Regions from separate parts of the Azoarcus sp. DN11 genome, predicted to be linked through region 3. Evidence: riboswitches for the same ligand, from Rfam matches in the RefSeq annotation. Region 3 holds a riboswitch; each other region holds the start of a gene.
The links. Region 3 has a riboswitch for cobalamin ahead of bluB (5,6-dimethylbenzimidazole synthase). Riboswitches for the same ligand answer to the same signal wherever they lie in the genome.
Positions count from the first base shown of each region.

Region 1: linked by a shared signal. The riboswitch ahead of cobM (precorrin-4 C(11)-methyltransferase) and the one ahead of bluB (5,6-dimethylbenzimidazole synthase) in region 3 are both predicted to bind cobalamin.
Region 2: linked by a shared signal. The riboswitch ahead of cobT (nicotinate-nucleotide--dimethylbenzimidazole phosphoribosyltransferase) and the one ahead of bluB (5,6-dimethylbenzimidazole synthase) in region 3 are both predicted to bind cobalamin.
Region 4: linked by a shared signal. The riboswitch ahead of CDA09_RS11430 (hypothetical protein) and the one ahead of bluB (5,6-dimethylbenzimidazole synthase) in region 3 are both predicted to bind cobalamin.

Region 1 covers NZ_CP021731.1:4,324,515-4,331,605, reverse strand. Annotated here, with positions in the region: gene CDA09_RS20130 (cobalt-precorrin-5B (C(1))-methyltransferase) at 1-880, opposite strand, end outside; gene CDA09_RS20125 (precorrin-8X methylmutase) at 902-1,588, opposite strand; gene CDA09_RS20120 (sirohydrochlorin chelatase) at 1,592-2,566, opposite strand; gene cobM (precorrin-4 C(11)-methyltransferase) at 2,566-3,372, opposite strand; cobalamin riboswitch at 3,533-3,753, opposite strand; gene rquA (rhodoquinone biosynthesis methyltransferase RquA) at 3,919-4,611, shown strand; gene CDA09_RS20105 (DEAD/DEAH box helicase) at 4,635-6,158, opposite strand; gene CDA09_RS20100 (M48 family metallopeptidase) at 6,490-7,091, shown strand, end outside.
Region 2 covers NZ_CP021731.1:2,371,878-2,378,968, reverse strand. Annotated here, with positions in the region: gene CDA09_RS10880 (hypothetical protein) at 1-658, shown strand, start outside; gene CDA09_RS10875 (trimethylamine methyltransferase family protein) at 892-2,454, shown strand; cobalamin riboswitch at 2,534-2,711, shown strand; gene cobT (nicotinate-nucleotide--dimethylbenzimidazole phosphoribosyltransferase) at 2,795-3,835, shown strand; gene CDA09_RS10865 (two-component system response regulator) at 3,937-6,072, opposite strand; gene CDA09_RS10860 (response regulator) at 6,078-6,497, opposite strand; gene CDA09_RS10855 (PAS domain S-box protein) at 6,510-7,091, opposite strand, start outside.
Region 3 covers NZ_CP021731.1:1,143,118-1,150,208, reverse strand. Annotated here, with positions in the region: gene gap (type I glyceraldehyde-3-phosphate dehydrogenase) at 1-151, shown strand, start outside; gene CDA09_RS05160 (phosphoglycerate kinase) at 217-1,401, shown strand; gene CDA09_RS05155 (hypothetical protein) at 1,499-1,747, opposite strand; gene CDA09_RS05150 (cache domain-containing protein) at 1,861-2,736, opposite strand; gene pyk (pyruvate kinase) at 2,887-4,335, shown strand; cobalamin riboswitch at 4,372-4,573, shown strand; gene bluB (5,6-dimethylbenzimidazole synthase) at 4,619-5,374, shown strand; gene fba (class II fructose-bisphosphate aldolase) at 5,510-6,574, shown strand; gene CDA09_RS05130 (diguanylate cyclase) at 6,727-7,091, opposite strand, start outside.
Region 4 covers NZ_CP021731.1:2,501,076-2,508,166, reverse strand. Annotated here, with positions in the region: gene CDA09_RS11455 (ATP-grasp domain-containing protein) at 1-695, shown strand, start outside; gene CDA09_RS11450 (hydantoinase/oxoprolinase family protein) at 682-1,764, shown strand; gene CDA09_RS11445 (amino acid kinase family protein) at 1,755-2,357, shown strand; gene CDA09_RS11440 (DMT family transporter) at 2,381-3,322, opposite strand; gene CDA09_RS11435 (AraC family transcriptional regulator) at 3,455-4,243, shown strand; cobalamin riboswitch at 4,416-4,616, shown strand; gene CDA09_RS11430 (hypothetical protein) at 4,725-6,215, shown strand; gene CDA09_RS11425 (YVTN family beta-propeller repeat protein) at 6,238-7,091, shown strand, end outside.

The sequences.
Region 1 (7,091 bases), 1.8 Mb from region 3:
CGCGCCACGCGTGCGTCACCGACAGGCCCTGCGCGATCTTGGTCAGCTTGCCGACCATCGCGCCGAGCACGATGTGGCGCATGCCCAGTTTGACCGCGGTGGTGAAGGAGGCCTTGACGAAGTCCCCGAACTCGACGAAACAGGCTTCGTCGAGTTCGGGGAACACGCGCATCGCGCCTTTCTCGGTACGCCCGCCAGTGGTCAGCACCACCGTGGTCTGCCCCTGGGCGGCGGCGACTTCGATCGCCTGCACCACACTCGCCCGCCACGCGGCCGTGGAGAACGGGCGCACGATGCCGGTCGTGCCGAGGATGCTGATGCCGCCGAGGATGCCGAGGCGCGCATTGAGCGTCTTCTTCGCCATCTCCTCGCCGCCCGGCACGGAGATCGTCACTTCCAGGCTGTCGCCCGCGGCGAGGATCGCGGCGCCGGCGCGCGCGACGTTCTCGCAGATGTTCTTGCGCGGTACCGGGTTGATCGCCGGACCGCCGACTTCGAGCCCGAGCCCCGGTTTCGTGACGACGCCCACGCCCGGCCCGCCCTTCAGGATCACCTCACCGCCGCCGGCGCGGATGCGGCGCACGTCGACGGTCAGGTGCGCCTTGTCGGTCGCGTCCGGGTCGTCGCCCGCGTCCTTGATGCTCACCGCGTGGGCGCAATCGCCTTCGACGCGCCCGTCGGTGATGCGGAACGTCACGTGTGTCGTGTTCGGCAGCACGCACTCGATCTCGGCCGGCACTGCGCCGTGCACAAGGCCGAGGGTCGCCGCGGTCGCCGCGGCGGCCGAGTTCGCGCCGGTCGTGAAGCCCGAGCGGTTGCCGCGCTCGCGCTTCGCGTCGCCCTTGCGCACTTTCTCCGGCACGGCGTGACCCGCTGCCATCGTTCGACTCCGTATGTTCGTTTACGCCGCCGACGCCTGCTGCTCGCGCTGGCGCGCTTCCGCCAGGCCCAGCAGCGCATGGATCGCCGCGACGACCAGCGTCGAGCCGCCCTTGCGCCCGCGGATCACGATCCACGGCACATCGGCGACTTCCGCCATCAGGTCCTTCGACTCCGCCGCCGACACGAAGCCGACCGGCATGCCGATCACGAGCGCCGGCCGCGCCCCTTCCTCGCGGATCAGACGCACGACCTCGATCAGCGCCGTCGGCGCGTTGCCGATGCCGACGATCGCGCCGTCGAGCAGTCCCTGGCGATGGGCCTTGCGCATCGCCTGCACGGCACGCGTGGTCTCCTCGACCTTCGCCTGCTCGATCACGTCCTCGTCCGAAATGAACTGATGGGTCGTGATGCCGAAGTGCGCGAGGCGCGAGGCCGACAGCCCGACGCAGATCATCTCGACGTCCGCGACGACGCGCGTGCCGCCCGCGAGGATCGCTTCCAGACCCGCCGCGACCGCATCCGCGTGGAAGTCCGTGAGGCCGTTGAATTCGAAGTCCGCGTTCGCGTGGATCATGCGGCGCACGACCGGCCATTGCTCCGGCCGGTACTCGTGGCTGCCGACCTCGGCGTCGATGATCGCAAAGGAATCGTGCTCGATCGCGCGTCCGGCGGCGGTGAGCTGTTCGGTGACGACGTTGCTGTTCATGGTTTAGGCGTGAGCGTGGTGAGCGCAGCCGGCGTGCGGCGCGTGATTGTGGGAGCAGGCGTGGCCGTGGTCATGACCGTGGTGGTCATGGCCGCCATCGTGGTGATGAGGGTGGTCGTGCCCGGCATGGTCGTGATGACCGGCGGTATGGCTATGGTCGTGCAGGTGCTCGGCCTCGGCAGCGAGGCGATACTTGCAGCCGTCGCATTCGAGCAGCGATTCTTCGTCGCTTGCGGCGCCGGCGACGCGCGCTTCGACCAGCTCGAAGATCCCTTTATCCAAACCGAAATGCGTGCCCAGCGCGAACGCGATCTGCGGATACTGCGCACGCAGGCGCGCGAGCTGCGCGTCGATGCGCTCGATCAGCACGCCCGTGAAGAGATACACCGGCACGACCGCGATCTGCGTCATGCCCAGGCGCACCTGGCGCTGCACGGCGGTCTCCAGCCGCGGCCAGGTCACGCCGGTGAAGGCGAGGTCGACGAGCTCGTGGTCGGTGGCCTCGAACACCCAGCGCGCCATCTTCGCGAGCTCGCCGTTCGCACCGGCATCAGACGATCCGCGGCCGAGCAGGATCACGCCGGTCGTGCAGGGATCGGGCACGTGCAGCGCGTGCATCAGCCCGTCGAGCCGGCCCATCAGCACGTCGAAAATCTCGCGCCCCATGCCGAGGTGGCGCGTGCACCCGAAGGCAACCCCCGGATGGCGCTCGCGCGCATGCCCGATCGCGGCCGGGATCTCCATCTTCACGTGGCCCGCGGCATTCAGGATGAAGGGGATCACGATCACGCGCTTCGCTCCCGCCGCGGCGCGATCCAGCCCGGTGTCGAGCAGCACGTCGGCGTACTCGATGAAGCAGGCCTCGATGCGCCACTCCGGGCGGCGCGCGCGCCACTCGGCGGCAAAGTGCTCGATCTCGTCGTTGCCCGCGCGGTTGCGCGAGCCGTGGCCGACCAGCAGGATGGTGGTGTCGTGCATCATGCGTTCTCCGTGACGGAGGCCCGGCGGAAGCGGTGGCTGAAGCTCGGGTCGTAGAGTTTGGAACGGGCAATCTCGGGCCAGTCACGCGCGCCCAGCGCCGGGCTCGCGATGATCATCGCCTGCGAGGCGATCTTCTCGGCCTGGCACTTCTTCTTGATGTCGGCGAGCGTGCCGCGGACGATCTTCTCCTCGCCCGGCCAGCTCGCCTTCTGCACGACCAGGATCGGCGCGTCCTCCGGCCAGCCGGCGCGGCGCAGCGCGTCCTGCACCTCGTGCAGCAGCGTGATCGACAGGAAGATGCACAGCGTCGTGCGGTGCGCCGCGAGCGCATCGAGTTCCTCGCCGGCGGGCATCGGCGTGCGGCCGGCGACGCGCGTGAGGATCACGGTCTGCGTGACTTCCGGCAGCGTCAGCGTCTCGCCCGCCGCGGCGGCCGAGGCGAGCGCGGAGGACACCCCCGGCACGACCTTCCACGGCACGCCGGCCGCATCAAGGAGCCGCGTCATCTCGACCAGCGCGCCGTAGAGTCCGGGGTCGCCGGTCTGCAGACGTACGACCGTCTCGCAGCGCGACGCGGCGTCGATCAGCCACGCGCCCATCTGCTCGAGCGTCATGTCCTTCGAGTCGCGGATCGCGCAGCCTTCGGGCGCATGGAGTGTCGCAGCCTGGTCGACGAGCGAGCCCGCGAACAGGATCCCGCCCGCCTGTTCGAGCAGGCGACGACCTTTCACGGTGATCAGGTCCGGATCGCCCGGGCCGGCGCCGACGAACCACACGGTGCCGGGCTTGTGATCGGATTGCATGACGACTCCCCGACGCGCATTCACGACGCGCGTGTGATGGAAACAACGCACCGGGAAGCGGAAGGAAGCTGAATCTGATCGATGCTTGCGGCAGAGGGGGAAAAGCCCGCGACAGCCGCGATCGGAATCCAGTGACACGCCCACACCCCGGGGCAAACGAAACTGCTTACTCGATCGGGCCGGTCTTCTGGCTTGCCTTCTCCCGGACTCCGCCGCCTTCCCGAGCGCAGGGCTCAGTGGCGTGTGGCGGATCCGTCAGGCTTACAGCAGCGGGGGCTGCGCCGGACTGGTCGGAAGCATGCGCTCCCGGACGTCACCGGACTTCCCGTTTCACCCCGTCGTGCGGTTGCACGGCAGGGAACCCGGATCGAAACACGCGAAGAATAGGCGAAGCTCGAGGTGCAATGCAAGAGCCTGTTGCGTCAATTTGCCGGTCGTTTTGCCGGCCGGCCCCGCGAAATATCCCGGCGTATGCAGGCCGCGTTCCGCCGCGATGCGGATACGGTTATGCTGGCGGATATGACACAGATTTCCGCCGATTCCGCCATGACGCCACCCGTCACCAGCGCCGGTGCCGTCCCGTCGTATCTGTCGCGCACCTATCACTGGGCCTACCTGAGCCGTCGCACGCTGCCCTGGCTCGACCGCTCGCTGGTGGTCTCCGCGATCCTCTGGGGTAACGCCGAGCGCCTGATGCGCGCGGCGGTGGAGGAGTTCTCGCCGGGGGAGCGGCTGCTGCAGGCGGCCTGCGTGTATGGCCGCTTCTCGCGCATGCTCGCCGAGCGCGTCGGCCCCGGAGGGGCACTGGACGTCGTCGATGTCGCGCCGATCCAGGTCGCCAACGCCCGCCGCAAGCTCGACGGCCTCGCGCACGCGCAGGTACGCCAGGGCGATCTGGCGCGGCCCGGCTGCGTCGTCGCCGAAGCCAGCGACGCCGTGTGCTGCTTCTTCCTGCTGCATGAAGTGCCGCCGATCGAGCGTGCGTGCATCGTGCACAACCTGTTGGGGGCGGTGCGTCCGGGCGGCAAGATCGTGTTCGTCGATTACCACCGCACCCGCCCGTGGCACCCCTTGCGGCCCATCATGGCGCAGGTGTTCCGCTGGCTCGAGCCGTTCGCGCCCTCGCTGCTCGACACCGACATCACCACGCTATCGCCGCTGGGCGAGGCCTTTACATGGAAAAAGACCACCTGTTTCGGTGGTCTTTACCAGAAGCTCGTCGGGGTGCGGCGCGGCTGAGCCGCGCCGGCCGCGGGTGATGCTCAGTCGCCGCGGCTGCCCGGTTTGGCGTTGAAGAGCGCCGCGCGCGGCGCGGGACGACGGCCCGCCTCCGGACGCTGCGCGGGCTGACGCGGTGCTTCCGCCGATCGCGGGGCGCGGTTTGCGCCGGCGTCCTGCGGGCGCTTCGCGTTCGGCTCGCCGGCGCGCGGATTGCGGCCGTTCTGCCCTTCGGGGCGCGCTGGACGGTTCCCCGCTCCGGCCGCTTCGCCCTGCCGTACCGGTTGGCGGTTCGGCGCATGGCTTTGCGCACGGGGCGCCGGGCGTTCCGACTGCGGCTGGCGCGGTGCGCGGCCGTCGTTACGGCGGCCGGACTGGCGCGGGTCGCGTGGCGGGCGGTCGTTGTCGCCCGGGTCGGGGGCGTGCGTCACGAAGGCCGGCACGGGGGTGCGATCAATGGTGCGCTTGATGAGGCGCTCGATCGACGCCAGGTAGGGCTTCTCCTCGCTGTCGACCAGGGAGATCGCCTTGCCGGTCGCGCCCGCGCGGCCGGTGCGGCCGATGCGGTGCACGTAGTCTTCCGGCACGTTCGGCAGCTCGAAGTTCACGACCTGCGGCAACTGGTCGATATCCAGGCCGCGCGCCGCGATGTCGGTCGCGACGAGCACCGGCAGCGAGTTGTCCTTGAACTGCGACAGCGCCTTGGTGCGCGCCGATTGGCTCTTGTTGCCATGGATCGCGGCGGCCGGGATGCCGTGCTTGCCGAGGTATTCGGCGAGCCGGTTCGCCCCGTGCTTGGTGCGCGTGAACACCAGCACCTGGTGCCAGTCGTGCTCCTTCACCAGATGCACCAGCAGGTCGCGCTTCTGCTTCTGCGGCACCAGATACACCGACTGCTCGACGAGCTCGGTGGTCGTGTTGCGGCGCGCGACTTCGACGCAGCCCGGATTGTTGAGCAGGCCGTTGGCGAGCGAACGGATCTCGTCCGAGAAGGTCGCCGAGAACAACAGGTTCTGGCGCTGTTTCGGCAGCAGCGCGAGCACCTTGCGGATGTCGCGGATGAAACCCATGTCGAGCATGCGGTCGGCTTCGTCGAGGACGAGGATCTCGACGCCCGACAGGTCGATCGTTTTCTGCCCGGCGTGGTCGAGCAGGCGCCCCGGCGTCGCGACGAGGATGTCGACGCGCTTCTTCAGTGCTGCGATCTGCGGATTGATGTTCACGCCGCCGAACATGACCATCGAGGTCAGCGGCAGGTGCTTGCCGTAGGTCTGCACCGATTCCTCGACCTGCGCCGCGAGCTCGCGCGTCGGGGTGAGGATCAGGCAGCGCGGGCGGCCGGGTTTCGCCGCCGCGGGCGTCGTCGACAGGCGGTGCAGCAGCGGCAGCGTGAAGCCGGCGGTCTTGCCGGTGCCGGTCTGGGCCGCGGCGAGCAGGTCGCCGCCGGCCAGCACCAGCGGAATCGCCTGTGCCTGGATCGGCGTCGGCCGCGTGTAGCCGGACTCGGAAATGGCGCGCAAAAGAGGTTCGGCCAGTCCGAGACTGGCGAAGGATGCTTCGGAATTGATCAAGTGGGATGCTCCAGCGACGGCCTGCCGCTGCGTTGCGAGCGGCACCAATCGAGGCGGGCGGGGGACGTGCGACCGGGAAAACGGGTCGTCAGCGGTCGTTAGGGGAAGGCTGCGGCCGATTGGCAAGGCGCGCAGGTGTTGTAATTGTACACATCCTTCTTGCGCCGCAGCAAGCGGTAGGTGCCTCGCGCAGTTCCGGTTTTCGCGGCTTTAGCCTTGATTTATATGCAATTTGTGGGTGCGCGTATTACTAAGGTGCACTGTTGCGTTTATCGCTGGTTCAGTATATTCCGTGTTTCCAGCAAGGTTTTATAGCGGAGTACCGCTCATGGCAGCCGTCCGAACCCGCCTCTCGCTCACCCGCGCCCGCCTCGCCCGCACACTCGGCCTGCGCGCCACCGTGGGCCTTTCGGCGATGACGCTGCTCGCGGCCGTTCTTGGCGCGACAGCGGTGCTGCTGGTGGGCTGGACGTGGGCGGCGCTGGTCGACGGCGACGTTGCCCACGCCCTGGCCGCAGTGGTCAGCTTCCTGGTCGCGCTCGCCGCGTGCGCGCTGATCCTGGGCTGGCTTTTCGCGCCGACGGCGAAGCCGGATGGCGTCCGGTTGCCGCGCGAGCTCGCGCAAGAACTGTTCGCACTCGTGGACAGCATGGGCAAGCGTTTCGGCAGCATCCGCATCGACGCCGTGTGGGTGGTCGGCGACATGAACGCCGCGATCCTGCAGCGCCCACGCTGGGGCTGGGTCGGGCCGCTCGAAACCCACCTGATGATCGGACTGCCGCTCGCCCATAGCGTCTCGCGGCGCCAGTTCGGCGCCATCCTCGCGCACGAATTTGCCCACCTCGCGGCGCAGCGCCGGGGCGTGCACGCATGGTGGGGGCACCTGCGCGCGTGGTGGTTCCGTGCGCTCGACCGCTGCATCGAAGACAT
Region 2 (7,091 bases), 1.2 Mb from region 3:
TGACTCGCTCCGTTTCAGCAACCACCTGATGAAGTCTTACGGAAGAAAAGAACGGAACACCTTTGTCGGCCGCCTTGCCTACGAGTTCGAGCTCGGTGGCGGCAAGTCGGAAGTCGGTGTTTCCGCACTCAATGGCGAGCTCGACACGACCAACCCCACCCTGTCGGCCGGCCGACGCAATGCCCAGACGATTCATTACGCGGGCGAATTCGGCAATTTCGGGGTGAAGCTCGAGACCATCCGCTATCGCAACAACTTCTCCGGAAACGGCTCGGCGAATGGCAACTGGTGGACGGCATGCAACAACGATTGCGTCATCATCGGCTCGTACGGCTTTACGAATCGTCTGGCGGCAAAAGGCAATATCGATATCGTCAGCCTCAGCTACAAGATTCCCGGCTCGATCGGGCCGTTCAGCAACTTCCGCGTTTATAACGACTGGAGCCAGCTGAGGAAATCCGCGGCCGGCTTTCAGCGCAGCACGCAGAACGTGACGGGCGTCGAATTCGGCAGCGGCGGCTGGTGGATCATGCTCGACTTTGCCTACGGCAAGAACCAGCCTTACCTCTCGCCAGTCTTTGGCGACGCACTGGCCGCCGGCCGCTCGTCCAACGCATCGGGAAGGCGCTTCAACGCCAGCATCGGTTACTACTTCTGAGCGCGCCGCCGAAAGGCGGGGCAAGCCGATTCGAATCGAAAGCGATTGTCGCGGTTGCGGCAATCGCTTTTTCTGTTTTCAACGCGCGATCGAAAAACATCTGCCCTGCCCTACCGGAGCGGGCATGGCGCAATTCGCTAATCCCGGGTCGCATCGTGTCATGTCGGCCCCCATCTCCCTCCGCATACTCATGACGACGATGTGTCCGGAACCACACCATGGAGAGCGAGACAATGATTACCACCGAAACCCGCCGGCGCGGCGGTCGCAGCGGAAGCGAGGCACGCCGGGCGGCGCGGTCACGCGGGCAAGGCACGAGTGTGCCGTACATCACCCGCAAGGTTCCCTTCTACGAAGTGCTCAACGAAGAAGGGCTCTCGATCATCGAGCACAACGCCGACACGATTCTCGAGGAGATCGGCATCGACTTCCGTGACGACCCGGAGGCGCTGCAGATCTGGCGCGATGCCGGGGCCGACGTGCAGGGCGAGCGGGTGCGCATGCCGCGCGGCATGTGCCGCAAGCTGATCCAGGAGCATGCGCCGCGCGAGTTCACGCAGGTCGCCCGCAACCCCGAGCGCAGCGTGCGCATCGGCGGCGCCAACACGGTCTTCGCCCCCGCCTACGGCTGCCCCTTCACCCACAACCTCGACGACGGCCGCCGCTACGGCACCATCGAGGACTTCCGCAACTTCGTCAAGCTCGCCTACCTGTCGGCGAGCCTCCACCACTCGGGCGGCACGATCTGCGAACCGGTCGACCTGCCGGTCAACAAGCGGCACTTCGACATGGTCTATAGCCACATGAAGTACTCGGACAAGTGCTTCATGGGCTCGGTGACGCATCCGGACCGCGCGCAGGACACCGTCGAAATGGCGAAAATCCTGCTTGGCGACCGGTGGATCGACCCCGAGACCGGCAAGCCGCGCACCGCCGTGATCAACCTGATCAACGCCAACTCGCCGATGACCTTCGACGACACGATGCTGGGCGCGGCGAAGGTCTATGCGCGCAACAACCAGGCCTGCATCGTCACCCCGTTCATCCTCGCCGGCGCGATGTCGCCGGTGACCGTCGCCGGCACGGCGGCGCAGACGCTCGCCGAGGCGATGGCCGGCATGGCCTTCGTCCAGCTCGTCAATCCCGGTGCGCCGGTGGTGTTCGGCAGCTTCGCGAGTTCCATGTCGATGCAGTCCGGTGCACCCACGTTCGGCACCCCCGAGCCCGCACTGGTGCTGTACGTGATGGCCCACCTCGCCCGCCGCCTCGGCGTTCCCTTCCGTTCCGGCGGTTCGCTGACGGCCGCCAAAGTTCCCGATGCGCAGGCCGCGAGCGAAAGCGCCAACACCCTGCTGCCGACCGCGCTGGCGGGCGTGAACTTTGCGTTGCATACCGCGGGCTGGCTCGAAGGCGGACTCGCGATGGGTTACGAGAAGTTCATCATGGACGCCGACCAGGCCGGCATGATGCAGATCCTGATGGGCGGCGTGGACTTGTCCGAGAACGGCCAGGCGATGGACGCGATCCGCGATGTCGGCCCCGGCAAGCACTTCCTCGGCTGCGCCCACACCCAGGCGAACTTCGAAAACGCCTTCTACCGCTCGCCCATCGCGGACAACAACAGCTTCGAGCAATGGGACGCCGAGGGCCGCCTCGACATGGCCCAGCGCGCCAACGCGCGCTGGAAGAGGATGCTCGCCGAGTACGAGGCGCCCGAGCTCGACCCCGCGGTCGACGAGGCCCTGCAGGCCTACATGCGCCGGCGCAAGGAATCCTTCCCCGACTCGAACACCTGAATGACGGCCGGCCCCGACATGGTCGGCCGGCGCAGAATCGGTCTGCGCGCAGGCGATTGCATGACGTGTCGGCAATCGGGATAATTTGTTCCGTCACAGCAAAACGGAACACGGTGCAAATCCGTGGCGGGCCCGCCGCTGTAATCGGGGACGGATGCCGCACATGCCACTGCCCAGGGGAAACAGACCCGGCGGGAAGGCGCGGCTAATCCGGCTGATCCGAAAGCCAGAAGACCTGCTGTGACGTGGTACAGGGAGCCTGTGGACAGGGCTTCGCGGTTGCATTCCGTCGGGATGCGGCCGCGAAGCCCTTTTTCTTTTCCATTACCGGATGAATCGAATGCATTCTGAATTTTCCGTGCCAGCCCCGGATCGGGCGTTTGCCGTTGCCCTGCAGCACAAGATCGATCGCAAGACCAAACCGCTCGGCGCGCTCGGTGATCTGGAAGGCCTCGGACTCAAGATCGGGCTGGTGCAGCAGAGCCTCACACCCGCGCTGAGGAACCCTCACGTGATCGTCTTCGCGGGCGACCATGGAGCGGCCAAGGCGGGTGTGTCGGCCTACCCGCAGGACGTGACCTGGCAGATGGTCGAAAATTTCCTCGCCGGCGGCGCAGGCATCAATGTCTTCGCCCGTCAGAACGGCCTTGGGCTGACCGTGGTCGATGCCGGCGTAGCACATGATTTCGGTCCGCGCCCGGGGCTGATCGATGCCAAGGTGGGGCCGGGAACGAGGAATTTTCTCGAAGAGCCGGCGATGACCCGGGCCGAGTGCGCCACAGCCATGGAGCGCGGCGCCGGCATCGTCCGCACCCTAGCCGTCGACGGTTGCAACATCGTCGGCTTCGGCGAAATGGGTATCGGCAACACCGCCGCCGCCTCGCTCATTACCCACTGCCTGACCGGAACGCCGCTGGCCGATTGCATCGGGCGCGGCACCGGCCTCGACGACGCCGGCGTTGCGCGTAAGCGCCAATTGCTGGAAAAGGCCCTCGCCCGCACCGGCAAGGTGGACGATCCCCTGTCGGTGCTCGCCGAATTCGGCGGCTTCGAAATCGCGATGATGGCGGGCGCGATGGTGGCGGCAGCCCGGGCCGGGATGGTGCTGCTGATCGACGGTTTCATTGTCGGATCGGCTGCACTGACGGCCGCCCGCCTCGCGCCGGCCATCACCGACTACTGCGTGTTCTGCCACCGTTCGGCCGAGCCCGGCCACCTTGCGCAGTTGAGCGCGCTCGACGCCCGCCCGCTCATCGACCTCGGCTTGCGCCTGGGCGAAGGCACCGGCGCGGCGCTGGCCTATCCCCTGGTGCAGGCGGCCGTCAATTTCGTCAACGAGATGGCGAGCTTCGAGTCGGCTGGCGTTTCCGACAAGGAGTGATGCCGCGCAGCGGGCTCCGGGACCTCCCCGGAGCCCGCTGTTTCGTCACGCAGCCCGATCTGCAGCTGCCCTGGGCGTGCGCCGGCCGGATTTCATCAGCATCACCTTGCCGACGCCCCGTGCGACGCCTTCGCCCCGTTCCATCTTCGTCCGCTCGCAAGCAGGCGGCCGGCCGACTCGGCATCGAGCGGGCGCGAGAACAGAAAGCCCTGACCGAAGGCAACGTTCAGTTCGCGCAGCCGCGCGAGCGTCGTCGGCGTCTCGAGGCCTTCGGCCACCACGTCCATGTTGAGACTGCGCGCGAGGGCGACGATGGCCTGCACGATTTCGTCGTGCCGGGCCTCGATGTCCATTCTCTGCACGAACGACGCGTCGATCTTGAGGATGTCCAGCGGGAAGCGGTGCAGATACGACAGGCTCGAGTAGCCAGTGCCGAAATCGTCCATCAGGAACTTGATCTGCTCGCCCTGCAGCCGTTCGAGCACCGCACGGACAGCGTCACTGCCGTCCATGAGGACGCTCTCGGTGATCTCCAGCTTCAGATAACGGGCCTCCAGCCTGGCCTCGGTCAGTGACTGGAGGACGGCATCGGCGAGGTCGGGCTGGGCGAACTGGACCGCGGAGACGTTGACGCTCACCTGCGGGCGCCGCTGCGGAAACTGCGCCTGCCACGCGCTGATCTGGCGACAGGCTTCCTGCAGCGCCCAGCGTCCGATGGGTACGATCAGGCCGGTGTCTTCGGCGATCGGGATGAATTCGGTCGGCGACACGAGGCCCCGCACGGGATGGCGCCAGCGCAGCAGGGCCTCGAAACTCTCGATTTCGCCGCTGGCGAGATTGACCAGCGGCTGGTAATAGAGCACCAGTTCGTCGCGCTCCTGTGCCCGGCGCAGGTCGGTTTCCAGGCCCAACTGGTTGACCGCGAAGGTGTGCATCGTCGTGTCGAACACCTGGCAGCGCCCCTTGCCCTGCGCCTTGGCGCGCTGGTTGGCGGTATCGGCGTCGCGCAACATTTCCTCCGGCATGGCGTAATCGCCCGGCCCCATGACGATGCCGATGCTCGCCGAGGTGAACACCTCGTGGCCGTCGATCGACAGCTGCCGCGCGAGCGAAGCCTGGAAATCCCGCGCGAAGGCAGCAGCCGCATCGGTGCTGGACATCCCCTCGACGAGCAGCGCGAACTCGTCGCCGCCGAGGCGGGCGACCGTGTCGCGTGGGCCGATCCGCGCCTTGAGCGCGCGCGCCACCGCAAGCACCAGCGCATCGCCGACGTTGTGACCGAAGCTGTCGGTGATGATCTTGTAGCGGTCGAGGTCGACCAGCATCACGGCAAAGTGGCATCCGCCAGCGCCGGCGAGCGCACAGTGCAGCCGTTCCATGAACAGGGTGCGGTTGGGCAGGCCGGTCAGTGCGTCGTGCAGGGCCTGGAAGCGCAGCCTCTCCTCGGCGAGCTTGCGTTCGGTGATATCGGTCTGCGAACCGGCGATGCGGTACGGCTGCCCAGCCTCGTCGCGCACGGCAAGACCGCGCGTGAGCATCCAGAGCAGCTCGTTGCGCTGGTTGCGCATGCGGTGCTCGCTTTCGAAATGCGCCGTGGCGCCCGAAAGGTGCGCCTGCAGCCGGGCCTCCACGCCCGGCCGGTCCTCTTCATGCACGCGTGAGATCCATTCTTCGATTCCGTCACCGATTTCGTCCCCGGCGTAACCGAGCATGCTTTTCCAGCGCGGCGAGTAGTACACACACCCGGACCGCAGGTCCCAGTCCCACAGGCCGTCGTTGGCGCCCTGCGCAGCGAGCGCGTAGCGCTCCTCGCTCTCGCGCAGGCGTGCCTCGGCGAGGCGGCGCGCGCGGCGTACCGCGACTTCGCGCAGTTCGCGTTCCACCGCCGGCACCAACCGCGCGAAATTGCTCTTGAGGATGAAGTCGTGGGCACCGGCCTTGAGCAGGCGCACCGCGGTTTCCTCGCCGATGGTGCCCGAGACCATGATGAACGGCAGATCGCAGCCGCAGCGGTTGAACAGCTCCAGCGCCGAGGGGCCGGAGAAGTGCGGCAGCGTATAGTCCGAGATGACGAGATCGAAGGTGCCGCCGCCACCGAGGGCGGCCTGCATCGCCGGCGCGGTTTCGACGCGCGTCGGCAGCGGATCGTAGCCGCCGCGACGCAGTTCGCGCACGATGAGCAGCGCGTCGTCCTCGACGTCCTCGACGATCAGCACCTTGAGCGGCTGGCCGGCCATGATGGCTATCCTTGCACGGGCGGCGGTTCGTTGAGATCGAGCCAGTACACACCCAGCTGGCGCACGGCCTCCATGAATGCGACGAAATCGACCGGTTTGCGGATGTAGCTGTTTGCGCCACACCCGTAGCCTTCGAGCAGGTCGCCCTCTTCCCTGGACGAGGTCAGGATCACCACCGGCAGGATGCGCGTGCGCGCTTCCGCGCGCAGCTGCCGCAAGACTTCGAGCCCATCCACCTTGGGCAGCTTCAGATCGAGCAGCACGACCGCGGGCAGCGGTGTGCGCCCGTCGAACAGGTAGCCCAACGCCTCGGCACCATCGCGCTTGACCACGACGCTGGTGATGTTGTGCTTGCGCAACGCGCGCAGGGTCAATGCCTCGTCGTCCGCGTTGTCCTCCACGAGGAGTACGGTTCGGTTTTCCATTGCATAGCCTCCCTATGGATGCTCGTGGCCTTGCCACTCGATCGCGGCATCATCGGGGAGCGTAAAGCGGAACGTTGCCCCCGCTTCCACCGCAGCTTCCGCCCACACCTTGCCGCCATGACGGTGAACAATGCGTTGCACACTGCTGAGACCCACGCCGGTGCCCGGAAATTCGGCCGCCGTGTGCAATCGCTGGAATGCCCCGAACAGTTTGCCGGCGTACGCCATGTCGAATCCGGCACCGTCGTCGCGCACGAAGTACGCGATGGCACCGTCGTCGCGCCGTTCGGTGCCGAACTCGATCCGCGCGCGCCGATGATGCGCGGTGTACTTCCACGCATTGCCCAACAGGTTCTCCAGCACGACACGCAACAGGCGTGGATCGGCCGCCGCGGCGACGCCGTCCGCGATGACGAATTCCACCTCGCGCAGCGGATCGGCCTCGCGCAGTTCGTCGGCAACCGCGCGCGCCATGGCCGACACATCGACCCGCTCGCGCCGCATCTCCGCGCGCGACAAGCGCGACAGCGTGAGGATGTCGTCGATCAGCTGCGCCATGCGCTGGCTGGCAGCGCGCACGCGCCGCAGCGAGTC
Region 3 (7,091 bases):
CAACCACGACGCGCACTCGTCGATCTTCGACGCGACCCAGACCCGCGTGATGGACGGCAATCTCGTCAAGGTGCTGGCCTGGTACGACAACGAGTGGGGCTACTCCTGCCGCATGCTGGACGCCGCGCGCGCGTTCCATAACGCGAAGTAATACGCCCGCGCCATCGCAATCCGACGCCCTGCCCAGCGGGGCGTTTTCACATCGGGAAGGAATCCATGCAAGTCAAGAAACTCGCCGAGCTCACCGTCGCCGGCAAGCGCGTCTTCATCCGCGCCGACCTCAACGTGCCGCAGGACGAAGCCGGCAACATCGTCGAGGACACCCGCATCCGCGCGTCGCTGCCGTCGATCAAATACTGCCTCGACAACGGCGCGGCGGTGATGATCACCTCGCACCTGGGCCGTCCGACCGAAGGCGAATGCCGTGCCGAAGACACGCTCGCGCCGATCGCCGTGCGCCTGGGCGAGTTGCTGGGCAAACCCGTGCGCCTGATCCGCGACTGGGTCGATGGCGGCTTCGAAGTGAAACCCGGTGAAGTCGTCCTGCTCGAGAACTGCCGCTGCAACAAGGGCGAGAAGAAGGACAACGAGGAACTATCGAAGAAGATGGCCGCGCTGTGCGACGTCTACGTGAACGACGCGTTCGGCACCGCGCACCGCGCCGAGGCGACGACCCACGGCATCGCCCGCTTCGCCCCGGTCGCCTGCGCCGGCATGCTGATGGGCGCCGAGATCGACGCGCTCACGAAGGCCACCGAGACCCCGGCACGCCCCCTCGTCGCGATTGTCGGCGGCGCCAAGGTGTCGAGCAAGCTGACCATCCTCAAGACCCTCGCGCAGAAGGTCGACCAGCTGATCGTCGGCGGCGGCATCGCCAACACCTTCCTGCTCGCCTCGGGCCACCGCATCGGCGACTCGCTCGCCGAGCCGGAACTGGTCAAGGAAGCGCAGGCCGTCATGGACATCATGAAGGCCCGCGGCGCCGAAGTGCCGCTGCCGGTCGACGTCGTCGTCGCCGACGAAGTCTCCGCGCTCGCCCGCGCGAACCGCATCCCGGTCGACGAAGTCGGCGCGCACGACCGCATCCTCGACGTCGGCCCGAAGACTTCGGCGAAGCTCGCCGAGATCATCGCCCACGCCGGCACCATCGTCTGGAACGGCCCGGTCGGCGTGTTCGAGCACAACCAGTTCGCCGGCGGCACGAAGATGATGGCCTCGGCGATCGCCCATTCCGACGCCTTCTGCATCGCCGGTGGCGGCGACACGCTGGCAGCGATCGCGAAGTTCCACATCGCCCAGGATGTCGGCTACATCTCGACCGGCGGCGGTGCCTTCCTCGAGTTCCTCGAAGGCAAGACCCTGCCGGCGATCGCGGCGCTGGAAAAGCGCTTCAACGACTGAAGAAACCCTCGCAGCAGGCCCGGCAACACCGGGCCACCATGAAAACGGCCACCCCGCGGTGGCCGTTTTCATTTGCTGGAAGGATCCGAGCGGACGCTCAACCGCAGCTGCAGCTCCCGCAGCCACCGCACTTCTGCTTGCGCGTGACGAGATACGCTGCGATCTGATCACGGTCGAACTCGAAATCGTCGCTGCTCTCGTATCCGATTCCCGGCTGGAACGTCTCGCCGTCGATCACGATGGTCAGCGCGTGCAGGTCGCTCGCGGGATCGTGCGCGACCGAAAGGTCGTAGCGGCCGCCGCGCGGCAGGCTGTCGAGCAGGGAGCGGGTAACGTCGTCGATCATCGGCGCTTCATCCTTCGGAGAGTGAACGTTTCGTCAGACGGCACGGAGTCCGTCGGCGCTGCATTCTCGCGGATCGGCCCCCGCGGGATATTGTCGGAGGTCAACCGGGCACGTCAGCGAGTGTAATAGCCGACACCGACCAGCATGCCGTCGACGCGTCGGATGAATGAATGCTTGGTCTCCAGCTTGTCGGTGACCGGGTTGCGCCAGGCGTAGTCGAGTTCGCCCTCCCCCTTGCGGCTGGCGATGTTCACCATGTCGGCGACGATCGCCTTGCCCTTGGGATCCCGCACCGTGCGGCCCTCGCTGCCGACCAGCTTCGGGATTGCGCCGTGCGCGAGGAAACGCTGCGACTCGAGATCGATCGCGAACACGTAGAGGTCGTCCTGCACGAAACCGCCGTCGAGTGCGTTGAAGGCGGCGAGCGCGGTCTGCGTCCCCTTCTCCTTCACTGCCGCGACGGCGCGCTCCAGCAGATCCTTCGCCTGCGCCGGGGTGGCACGCGGCACGTAATAGCCGACCGCGATGATGCGCTCGCCGACCTTGCGGAACAGCGTCACCTTCGGCTCCTCGCGATTGTCTTCACGATTCAGCCAGCGATATTCCACGCGCCCCTCGCCGCTTTTCGCCGCGATGTCGAGCATCTCGCGGAAGAAGGGCTTGCCGGCGGCATCCCGCATGGTCGCGACATTGCGCCCGACCAGCGCCGCCGAGGAGCCGCCGCTTGCGAGCAGGGTGCCATCCGTGGCGAGCGCGTACACGTAAAGCTCGCGGTCCCGGAACTGCGACGCGCGGTTGAATTCGTCGAACGCCGCATCGCCGACCTTGCGGAAGCGCGCCACCGCCTTGTCGAGCAGGTTCGCGCTGCGATTCTCATCGGCGCGCAACACGAGTCCGCCGAGCGGGTTCGCAGGAGCCGGATCGGCCGCAAGAACCGGCTGCGTCAACATGACGAGCGTGCACAACGAAGCGACGGGGACGAGTTTCATGGCGTTCGCGAGTCCGTGATTGAATTGATGCAGGCAAAATTATAGGAAGCGACATCATCTGTCGAGAGGCGCGCAAACCCGCGCGGGCGGCGGCAGACGGCGCACACGGGTAGAATCGGGTTCTCGGACGCATATCGACACGGAGACAACATGCCGCGCCACACGAAGATCGTCGCCACCCTGGGCCCCGCCTCGACCGATCCGCAAATCCTGGAACGCATGGTGCATGCCGGGATCGATGTCGTGCGCATGAATTTCTCGCACGGAAAGGCGGAGGATCACGTCGCGCGCGCGGCGGCGGTCCGCGAGGCTGCGGAACGCGCCGGCCGGTCGGTGGGCATCCTTGCCGACCTGCAAGGCCCCAAGATTCGCGTCGGCAAGTTCGCCGGCGACCGCGTCCACCTGCACAAGGATGCGGAATTCATCCTCGACGCACGCTGCGAACTGGGCGATGCGACCCGCGTCGGCCTCGATTACAAGAACCTGCCGAAGGACGTCAGGCCGGGCGACGTCCTCCTGCTCGACGACGGCCGCCTGAAGCTCGTCGTCAATCGCGTCGCCGGCCCCGAGATCCACACGACGGTGCGGGTCGGCGGCGAGCTGTCGAACAACAAGGGCATCAACCGCCAGGGCGGCGGCCTGACCGCGCCCGCGCTGACCGCCAAGGACATGGACGACATCAAGACCGCTGCCCTCATCGGCGTCGACTTCGTCGCCGTCTCCTTTCCCAAGAGCGCGGCCGACATGTACATGGCACGGCAGCTCCTGCGCGCCGCCGGCAGCGACGCCTTGCTGATCGCGAAGATCGAGCGCACCGAGGCGGTCGCCAACCTCGACGAGATCCTCGACGCCTCCGACGGCATCATGGTCGCGCGCGGCGACCTCGCGGTCGAGGTCGGCGACGCGGCGGTGCCGGCGCTGCAGAAGAAGATGATCCGCGCCGCGCGCGACTGTAACAAGCTCACGATCACCGCAACGCAGATGATGGAATCGATGATCGGCAGCCCGGTGCCCACGCGCGCCGAGGTGTCGGACGTCGCCAATGCCGTGCTCGACGGCACCGATGCCGTGATGCTGTCGGCCGAGACCGCGTCGGGCAACTATCCGGTCGAGGTCGTCGAGGCGATGAGCCGCGTGTGCCTCGAGGCCGAGAAGTCCGCGGAGGTCACGCTCGACCGCGAGGTGCTCGACCGCGTGTTCACGCGCATCGACCAATCGATCGCGATGGCCGCGATCTGGACCGCCTGGCACCTGAAGGTGAAGGCGATCGCGTCCCTCACCCAGACCGGCTCGACGGCGCTGTGGATGAGCCGCCTCAACAGCGGCGTGCCGATCTACGCGCTGACGCCGGAAGCGGAGTCGCGCAACCAGATGACGCTGTACCGCGAGGTCTTTCCGCTGCTGATGTCGCAGACGCACCAGGATCGCGACCTGCTGCTGTGGGAAGCGGAACAGATCCTGCTCGATCAGGGCGTCGTCGAACGCGGCGATCTCATCGTGCTGACGATCGGCGAACCGATCGGCGCCTCGGGTGGCACGAACACGCTCAAGATCGTACGCGTGGGCGAACACCCGGCACCGCACCTGACCGAGCAATAAGTCGGCGCGCGGCCCGCAGTCTGCTAGACTCACGCGCTCTACACCATGCCTCCCGGTGCCCGCGATCCGCGGGAGAATCGGGAATGCGGTGAGGCACCCTCCGGGGGAGCCGATTCCGCGACGTGCCCAACGCTGTGAGGGGGACCGCCGCCGCAAGATGCCACTGGCCCTCCGGGTCGGGAAGGCGCGGCACGGGACGAACCCGAGTCAGAAGACCGGCCGGGAGGCAGATCAGCGGCGAACTGGTCCGTTCGCCGTCCATTGCTCTTCACAAGGGGAATCGATGAAGACCGCCGCTCCCGGCCACCAGGCCCACCACCACTTCGACGACGCCGAGCGCGCCGCCGTGTATCGCAACATCCTCGCGCGGCGCGACGTGCGCGGCCAGTTCCTGCCCGATCCGGTCGCCGACGACATGCTCGCGCGCATCCTCACCGCTGCACACTTCGCACCATCGGTCGGCTTCATGCAGCCGTGGAGCTTCGTCCTGGTGCGCGACCAGGCCGTCAAACAGCGCGTGCACGACGCCTTCACAACGGCCAACGCCGAAGCCGCGCAGATGTTCGAGGGCAAGCAGCGCGAAGTCTATTCCGGCCTGCGCCTGCAGGGCATCCTCGAGGCGCCGATCAACCTGTGCATCACCTGCGACCGCGACCGCGCCGGCCCGGTCGTGATCGGGCGCACACACATCAAGGCGATGGACCTCTACAGCTCGGTGTGCGCGGTGCAGAACCTGTGGCTCGCCGCCCGCGCCGAGGGGCTGGGCGTCGGCTGGGTGAGCATCTTCCGTCAGTCGGCGATCCGCGAGATCCTGTCGCTGCCCGAACGCGTCATGCCTGTCGCCTACCTGTGCATCGGCCATGTCAGCCACTTCCTCGATCAGCCCGAGTTGCAGACGGCGGGCTGGCGCCAGCGCCTGCCGCTCGACGAACTGGTGCATTTCGACGGCTGGGGCGGCGACGCTGCCGACGCCGGAGCGCTGCGCGATGAACTGCGAGCGGCCCAGGCGCTCGCGGCCCGGGGTCTGCTGCCGTTCTGAGCACGAGGCGCGGCGGCGGGTCGTTGCAACCCGTTTCCTTCGCCGGACCCACCGCCGCCCAACAAACGCTAAAATGCGAGCCAATTCGCAACCCGGCACGCCTGGCGTGCCTGCACTTGATACCGGAGAAGGACAATGCCCCTCGTTTCCATGCGCCAGCTGCTCGATCACGCCGCCGAAAACGGCTACGGCTTGCCGGCGTTCAACGTCAACAACCTCGAGCAGGTCCAGGCGATCATGGAAGCCGCGGCCGAAGCGGACAGCCCCGTGATCATGCAAGCCTCGGCCGGCGCCCGCAAATACGCCGGCGAAGCCTTTCTGCGCCATCTGATCGACGCCGCCGTCGAAGCCTATCCGCAGATTCCCGTCGTGATGCACCAGGACCACGGCCAGTCGCCCGCGATCTGCATGGGCGCAATCCGCTCGGGTTTCTCCAGCGTGATGATGGATGGCTCGCTGATGGAAGACGGCAAGACTCCGTCCTCGTATGAATACAACGTCGCCGTGAGCCGCGAGGTGGTGAAGTTCTCGCACGCGATCGGCGTCACCGTCGAGGCCGAACTGGGCTGCCTCGGCTCGCTCGAGACCGGCCAGGCCGGCGAGGAGGATGGCGTCGGCGCCGAAGGCACGCTCGACCACTCGATGCTGCTGACCGACCCGGATCAGGCTGCCGATTTCGTCAAGCAGACCGACTGCGACGCGCTCGCGATCGCCATCGGCACGAGCCACGGCGCCTACAAGTTCACGCGCAAGCCGACCGGCGACATCCTCGCGATCGAGCGCGTGAAGGCGATCCATGCGCGCCTGCCGAACACCCACCTGGTGATGCACGGCTCGTCGAGCGTGCCGCAGGAGCTCCTCGAAATCATCCGCCAGTACGGCGGCGACATGAAGGAGACCTACGGCGTGCCGGTCGAGGAGATCCAGACCGCGATCAAGTTCGGCGTGCGCAAGATCAACATCGACACCGACATCCGCCTCGCGATGACCGGCGCGATCCGCAAGTTCCTGTTCGAGAACCCGTCGAAGTTCGATCCGCGCGAATTCCTCAAGCCCGCCCGCGAAGCCGCCAAGCGGGTGTGCAAGGCGCGCTTCGAGGCCTTCGGCTGCGCTGGCCAGGCGAGCCGCATCAAGCCGGTGGCGCTGGAGAAGATCGCCGCGCGCTACAAGTCGGGCGAACTCACTCAGGTCGTCCGCTAAGGCCGGTCCGCCCCCGCGCCGCGCAGTCCTCCGCGGCGCGGCGTGCACGGCGCCTGCTCCTGTCGCGGAAGGGCGCCTGCAGCCCCTCGCCACCTGCATGCCGGACCGCGACGCCGGGAGAGGCGCCGCGTTCGTCAGCAATCCCGGCCTGCTCAGTATGAGCCGGCGTGCCCTTCCCACATTTCCGGGCTGAAACGCACGACACGGTTGCGACCGTCCTCTTTCGCACGGTACAGCGCGACGTCGGCGAACTTCACGGCCTGCCAGAAGGTTTCGCTGTCCTCGGGGAACATCGCGAGGCCGATCGAGATCGTCTTCTGCAGCACCGCGCCCCCGACCTGGACCTTCAGGTCCCCGACGGCTGCACGAATGTTCTCCGCGACGCGGATCGCGTTGGCGGCTTCGGTTTCCTGCAGCACGATGAGGAACTCCTCACCGCCGAAGCGGATGACCATGTCCGACGCCCGCACCGAACTCCTCAGCATGGCGGCGAGCGACTTGAGGACGATATCGCCGG
Region 4 (7,091 bases), 1.4 Mb from region 3:
TTTCCGACTGCGTGGGCGCCGAGCGCTGGGTCGGCTGCACGACACCCGCGATCCGCGTGGCCGCATCGAAATCGGCGACGCGGCGCTGCCTTGCCGCGAGCGGGATCGACGTGCCGCCTGCGTGGCAGCCGGGCGAGCCCGAACCTGCAAGCGTCGCCGGCTGGATCGTCAAGCCCGACGACGGCGCGGGGAGCGTCGACGCGCAACGCCATGCGCACTTCGCGGCGGCACGCGACGACCTGGTGGCGCGGTTCGACCGCGGCGCCGCGAGCACCCTCGAAGCCTGGATCGAGGGCATTCCGCTGAGCCTGTCGCTGCTGTGCCGCGCGGGTCGGGCGGAACTCCTCGCCGTCAATCGTCAGCGCATCGCGTCATCGCCGGGTGGCGCCGTCGTCTATCACGGGGTCGACATCGGCATCGCGGCGATCGACGGAGCCGCCGGCAGGCGCCTCGCCGCGCTCGCGCAGCAGATCGCCGCGGCCTTGCCGGGCCTCGCCGGTTACGTCGGCGTCGACGTCGTCTGGCCCGCATCGTCGCTGTCCGACGATGCGGCCGCAACCGCAAGACCGGTCGTGATCGAGATCAACCCGCGGGTGACCTGCGCCTACGTCGGCTTGTCCGCGGCGCTCGACCGCAACCTCGCCCGCGAGATCCTCGACTCCGACGCCGCGGAGGTCGCGCATGGCCCGCACTGACTCGCAGAGCGACCGCCCGGCCGTGGTCGGCTGGGACATCGGCGGCGCCCACGTCAAGGCGAGCCTGGTCGTCGACGGCTGCGTGCGCGACGTGGCGCAGTGGGCGGCCCCGCTGTGGCAGGGACTTACGCACCTCGACGCGGCCATCGACGCCGCGATCGAGCGCTGGCCCGGCTTCGGACGGGCGCGCCACGCCGTGACGATGACCGCCGAGATGACCGACCTCTTTCCCGACCGCGAGGCCGGCGTAGCCGCGCTCGTCCGACGGCTTGCCGAGCGCCTCGGCGACGCGACCCGCTTCTTCGCCGGCCGGGCCGACTGGGCGAGCGCCGAGGACGGGCCGGCACGCTGGCGCGACGTCGCCTCGGCCAACTGGCTCGCGACCGCGTTCCAGGTCGCCGCCCGCCACCCCGACGCCCTGCTCGTCGATATCGGCAGCACGACGACCGACCTGATCCCGATCCGCGACGGCGCCCCGGCCCCGCACGGTCGCGGCGACGCCGAGCGGCTCGCGAGCGGCGAACTCGTCTATGTCGGGGTCGTGCGCACCCCGCTGTGCGCACTGGCGCGCCGGATGACGTTCGGCGGCGAACGCTACAACGTCATGAACGAGTTCTTTGCCACCACCGCCGACGTGTTCCGCCTCACCGGCGAGCTCGACCCCGAGCACGACCAGCATTCCGCCGCTGACGGCGGCGACAAGAGCCAGGCGGCGAGCTGCCGCCGCATCGCGCGCATGATCGGAATGGACGCGCGCGACGCCGACGCCGCGGCCTGGGTAGCGCTCGCCGAGCGCTGGCGCGCCGCGATGCTCGTCCAGATCACCGCCAATCTCGTGCGCGTGGCGGCACAGGCGGGGCTGCCGCCGGACGCGCCGCTCGTCGGTGCGGGTTGCGGCCTGTTCCTCGCGCGCGAGCTCGCACGCCACGGCCACCACCCCTTCGTTGCCTTCCATTCCGTCGCCGGCCTCAACGCCGCCGCCACCGACTCCGTCCATCGGTGGGCGGACACCTGCGCGCCGAGCGTCGCCGTCGCCCTCCTCCTCGACCGGAGTTCATCATGTGGGTAATCAAGATCGGCGGCAGCCTGGCCAAGGATCCCCTGCTTGTCGACTGGCTCGAACACCTGCACGACCTCGGCGGCGGACGGGTCGTCATCGTCCCCGGCGGCGGCCCGTACGCGGACAGCGCGCGGCTCGCGCAGGCCGAATGGCATCTCGACGACGTCGTCGCGCACAACATGGCGGTCCTCGCGATGGGCCAGTTCGCGTTCATGCTGCAGGGCTTGTGCCCCGGCCTCGTGCTCGCGGCCGACGAGCGCGAGCTCGAGCGCACTGTCCATAGCGGGCGCGTCGCACTGTGGATGCCGCTGCAGCTCCTGCGCCGCGAGGCCGACGAGCTGACGAACTGGGACGTCACCGCCGACAGCCTCGCGCTGTGGCTCGCCAACCGGCTCAACGCCGAGCGCGCGATCCTCGTCAAATCCTGCCCGATCGCGGTGACGACGCCGGCGCCAGACGACTGGGGCATGCTCGCGGCCGAAGGCATCGTCGACCGGCGCTTTCCGGCATTCGCCGCAGAGGCGGCCTATCCCATCCACCTGCTGGAGCGCACCGGCATCGCGCGGCTCAGGGAGCTCCTGCTCGCCCCAACCGCAGTGTGAGCCACGGCGTGACGAACCGGCCCTCAGCGCAGGGCCGTTCGGGCCGCTCCCCGCATCATCGCGAGTGCGCCGCCGATCCGCGCGTGGGCGCTGACGACCAGTATGCCCAGCAGCACCAGCGCGGTCCCCGCGACGAATCGCGGTTCGAGCGTCTCGCCGAGCAGCACTGCCCCGAGCGCGACCCCGAACACCGGGGTCAGGAACGAGAACACCCCCAGGCGCGACGCGAGGTAGGTGCGCAGCAGCCAGAACCACGCGAGAAAGCTCGCGAACGACACGATGAGCGACTGGAACGCGAGGCTCGCGACGGCGCGCGGCGTGGCGACGAACGCGTTCTGGTCGGTGGCGAATGCGCCCGCGAGCAACAACACCGCGGCGCCAATCAGCTGGTACAGCAGCGTCTGCGCCGCAGGCGCGGTCGACAGGCGCGACATGCGGATTGTCACCGTCGTCGCGCCCATCGCGAGTCCGCCGAGCAGCGCGAGCAGGTCGCCCCAGAGCGACAGCGGACGCACGGCGGCCTCGGCATCGCCCTTCCCGAGGAAGGTCACGGCGACGCCGCCGAAAGCGAGCGCAATGCCCAGCCATTGCAGCCGCGACAGCCGCTCGGTGGGCACTTTCCAGTGCAGGCCCAGCGCCGCGAAGATCGGCGAGGTATAGAGCAGCACGACCGTGTGGCCGGCGCTCGTCAGGAGCAGCGCCTGGCCGACGAACAGGTATTCGAGGGCGAACAGCAGGCCCGCAACCATCCCCGGCCGCCAGGTGTCCCAGGCCAGCCGCTCGCGCCGCCAGAACAGGATGCCCCCGACGAGCACCGCCGCGATGCCGGATCGAAGGCCGATCTGCAACACGGGGGCGATGTCATTGGCCACCGCCTTCAGCACCACCTGCTGCAGGCCCCACACGAGGCACAGCAAGGTCATCAGGCCGGCGGCGCGCGTATCGAGGGCGAGGCGGGGGTCCATCGGAGATCTCCAGCGAATCGGGTGATGGCTGAAGTGTGAAGATGGCGGTATCAACTGATATAGTCAGAATCCGCCAATCGCTAGCAACGATCCGCCAATCCCGCGCCACCACGCACAGACCCTCGCACAGACATGAAGCACTTCCGCAACATGCAGCGCATGGAACCGCAGGGCGAGCACCTGCCCGCGCCGATCCACTTCCGTGCCACGGCCCTGCCGGCGAACACCCTCTTCCCGATGCACAAGCACGCCGGCGGCGAATTCGTCTATTCGTTCAGGGGCGTGATGGAAATCCAGGTCGAACGCGAACACTTCCTCGCCCCGCCCCAGTACGGCGTGTGGCTGCCGCCCGGCGTCGCCCATGTCGGCCTCAACCGCAACGAGGCGGGATACTGCTCGCTGTACGTCGCCGCGCCGCTGTGCGATCGCCTGCCCCGCAATCCCTGCGCGCTCGCCGTCAGCCCGCTCATCGTCGCGCTCCTCGACCACCTGCGCCTGCAGGCGCCCGACACGCTTCGCGACGCCGAAAACACCCGCCTCCTGCAGGTGCTCGTCGACCAGCTCGCACACGCCCCCTGCGCCGGCAGCTACCTCCCCTCCTCGTCCGATCCGTCGCTCGGTGCCGTGCTCCGGTTCCTCGACACCCACCCCGACGACAACCGCACGATGGCCGAGCTTGCGCGGCTCGCCAACACCACCGAACGCACGCTGTTGCGCCGCGCCCAGCGCGATCTCGGCATGCCCCTCTCGGAATGGCGCCAGCGCCTGCGCATCCTCAAGGCCATGCCGCTCCTCGCCGCCGGGCGCACCGTCGAAGCCGTCGCCCTCGAACTCGGCTACGCCAGCGCCTCGGCCTTCATCGCGATGTTCCGTCGCCTGATGCAGCAGACGCCGGCGGAGTTCCGCAAGGGACGAGGGTAAGAGCCGCCACATGCCTGTTGCGGCAATTCGACGAGGCAGATTCAGTTGGGTTATGGCCCGGTTCTTGGGAGCTGGAGCTCGGAGAAATGTACATACCACTATTGGTAGTGCAACATTTAGCTAAATGCACTATATATAGTTAAAACACTTGACGAGGATATGCAGAAAGTCATAGACTGACGTCGTTGATGGTTCCCCTCCCGGGGATTAAAAGGGAATCCGGTGCCGGACCGAGCGTCCGAATGCCGGAGCTGCCCCCGCAACTGTAATCGGCGAGCGCTTCGCCCCTGTATGCCACTGGACATGTTCCGGGAAGGCTTGCGAAGCGCGATGACCCGAGAGCCAGGAGACCTGCCGCCGACAATCAGCAAAAGCGCTGCGGGGATGCGGCGGCCAGTGCAACTGCCCCTGTTTTCCCCTGCTCCGCTTTACGTTCGACAATGACCGGCTGCGGGGACGCTCGCCGGAACAAGGGGGATCCATGCACCACCATCTCAAACGCACCGCGATCGCGGTTGCGCTTCTTTCGGCACTCAATTTCCACGCCAACGCTGCCGAAGAGCCGGCAAGGCCCGGCAAAGCCGATCCAGGGCGCAAGGCGCTGGTGCAGCGCATCGAGACGCTCGAAAAGCGGTTGCTCGAAATGCAGCAACAAATGCTGGCCCAACAGGCACTGTTGGCCCAGGCCCTTCCAAAGGCTGAAACGCCTGCGGCCAACGCCTCCGTGGTGGCGCTGCGCTTGGAGGAGATGGAGTCGCGGCTCAGCAATGTGGAAACCAGCGCGGTGATGTCCGAGCCCAAAACCACGGTCAAGCAGGTCCAGGTCTACGTCGATGCCAACGGCAACGAATATGACCACCCCGCGGAAGGTGCCGTGCCGGCGATGACCTATCGGCGCGAACGGGTCTATCGCCGCCAGACGATTCGTGAAGAGATCGAGGACGCCTTGGCCGCCGACAAGAAGAGCGGCGTCGAATTGGGGGTTAGCAGTGTCACCACGGCGCAAATGGCGTATCAGACGAAGGGATCATCAGCCCAGGCTGGTCTGGGGCCGACTCAAGCGAGAAATCACGCCTACGGGGTTACCGCCGCAGACGTGACCTTCCGGGCCAAATCGGCGGCGCTGAATACCGAGTTTTTTGCAGATCTGGTTGGAATCGGCGGCGCCTCCCCGGACCAGGAAATCCCGTCGGCTCTCAACTTGGTTAACAACCAGACTGCCCGCCTCAGCAACAACCAGTTGAATGTGCGCGAAGCGTGGATCAGAACCGGGATGTTCGATCAAAAACTGGGCCTCACCGTCGGCCGCCTGGATTTGACGAGCATTTTTGACCGAAATGCCATTGCCAATGATGAAACGGAACGTTTCATCAACGGCGCCCTGGTCAACAACCCGGTCCTCGGCCTCACATCCAACGGCTTTGGATTGGCCGCCGTCTACGATCCCAAGGGCGACCTGAATTTCAAGCTGGGCGTCCAGCAGAGTAATGACCGTGCAACCAGCCTATCGACCTCCCTCTATTCTCTGGCAGAGGTGGAATATATCGCCCGGCCGTTCATGCTGCAGGAAGGCCATTACCGGGCGTGGGCAAGGAGCGACAACAGCAGCGGCACCAACCGCACCGGCTATGGCCTGAGCGCGGACCAGAAACTGACTGCCGCAGTCTCGCTGTTCGGGCGCTATGGCAGCGGCTATGTCGGCAGTCTCCCCACCGGCCCCGACACGATGAAGTTCTACAGCGGCGGCGTGGCCTTCCAGGCTCCCTATGCCTTCAACCCCCTCGACATGTGGGGTGTGGGCTACGCGCAAACCAAGCTGGGCGAAGGCGCCAAAGAAAAAGTCATGGAAGGGTTCTACAACCTGCGCATGACCGAGCACATGGCACTTTCCTTCCTCCTGCAATACGTCACCGAATCCAAGACGCAGGGCAGCTACCTGGTACCCGGGGCTCGACTGAAGGTCAGCTTCTGAAAGAATACAAGGAGATCATGAAATGCCGAAGCTGAACCTGAACAGCATCATCGCCGGCGCCATTGTCGCCCTCAGCGTCGCTATCCCGCAGTCTGCCAATGCTCAGATGAAACTGATGCCCGGTATGGCAATGTCCCATGCCTCGTCATCCGCCAAGACGATTGTTACCGACCCGACTTCCGTCGTCATGATCGTGAACCGTGATTCCAACGACATCGCCTTCATGGACATCAAGACCAGGAAAATCCTCGGCCACACTTTCCTCGGCAACAACGTGAATCCGCACATGGTGATGATGTCGCCCGACGGGCGCTATGTCGTCACCGGCGGCACCCGAGCCAACACGGCCTACGTCATCGATGCCCGCACCCTCGAACTGGTCAAAAAGATTCCGGTCGGAATTGCGCCGGAGCACTTCTCCTTTTCCCCGGACGGGCGCTACTACTACCAGGGCAATCCCGAGGGCGACTCGATCACCGTCATCGACATGGCTTCGCTCAGCGTGATCAAGACCATCGAAGGCTTGGCCGAACCGCTCAATATCACCTTCACCCACGATGGCTCGAAGGCTTACGTGGGCAATTACGGTGCGCATTGGGTGGGCGTGATCGATGTGACCCGACACCAGTTGCTCAAGAAAATCCAGATTGCCAGCGTGCCCGGAATTTCGCGCCTTGACCCCGGCAAGTACCTGAAGGACATCAAGGGTATCTCTATGCCCGCCATGAGCATCGACGGGCGCTACATTTATGCCGCCGACGGCGACCTGGGCGTGGTGGGAGTCATCGATACCCGCGAGGACAAGGTCGTCAAAGTCATCCGCGTCGGACAGAATCCCTGGCGCATCTACATGGGGCATGACGGCAAGTACGCCAT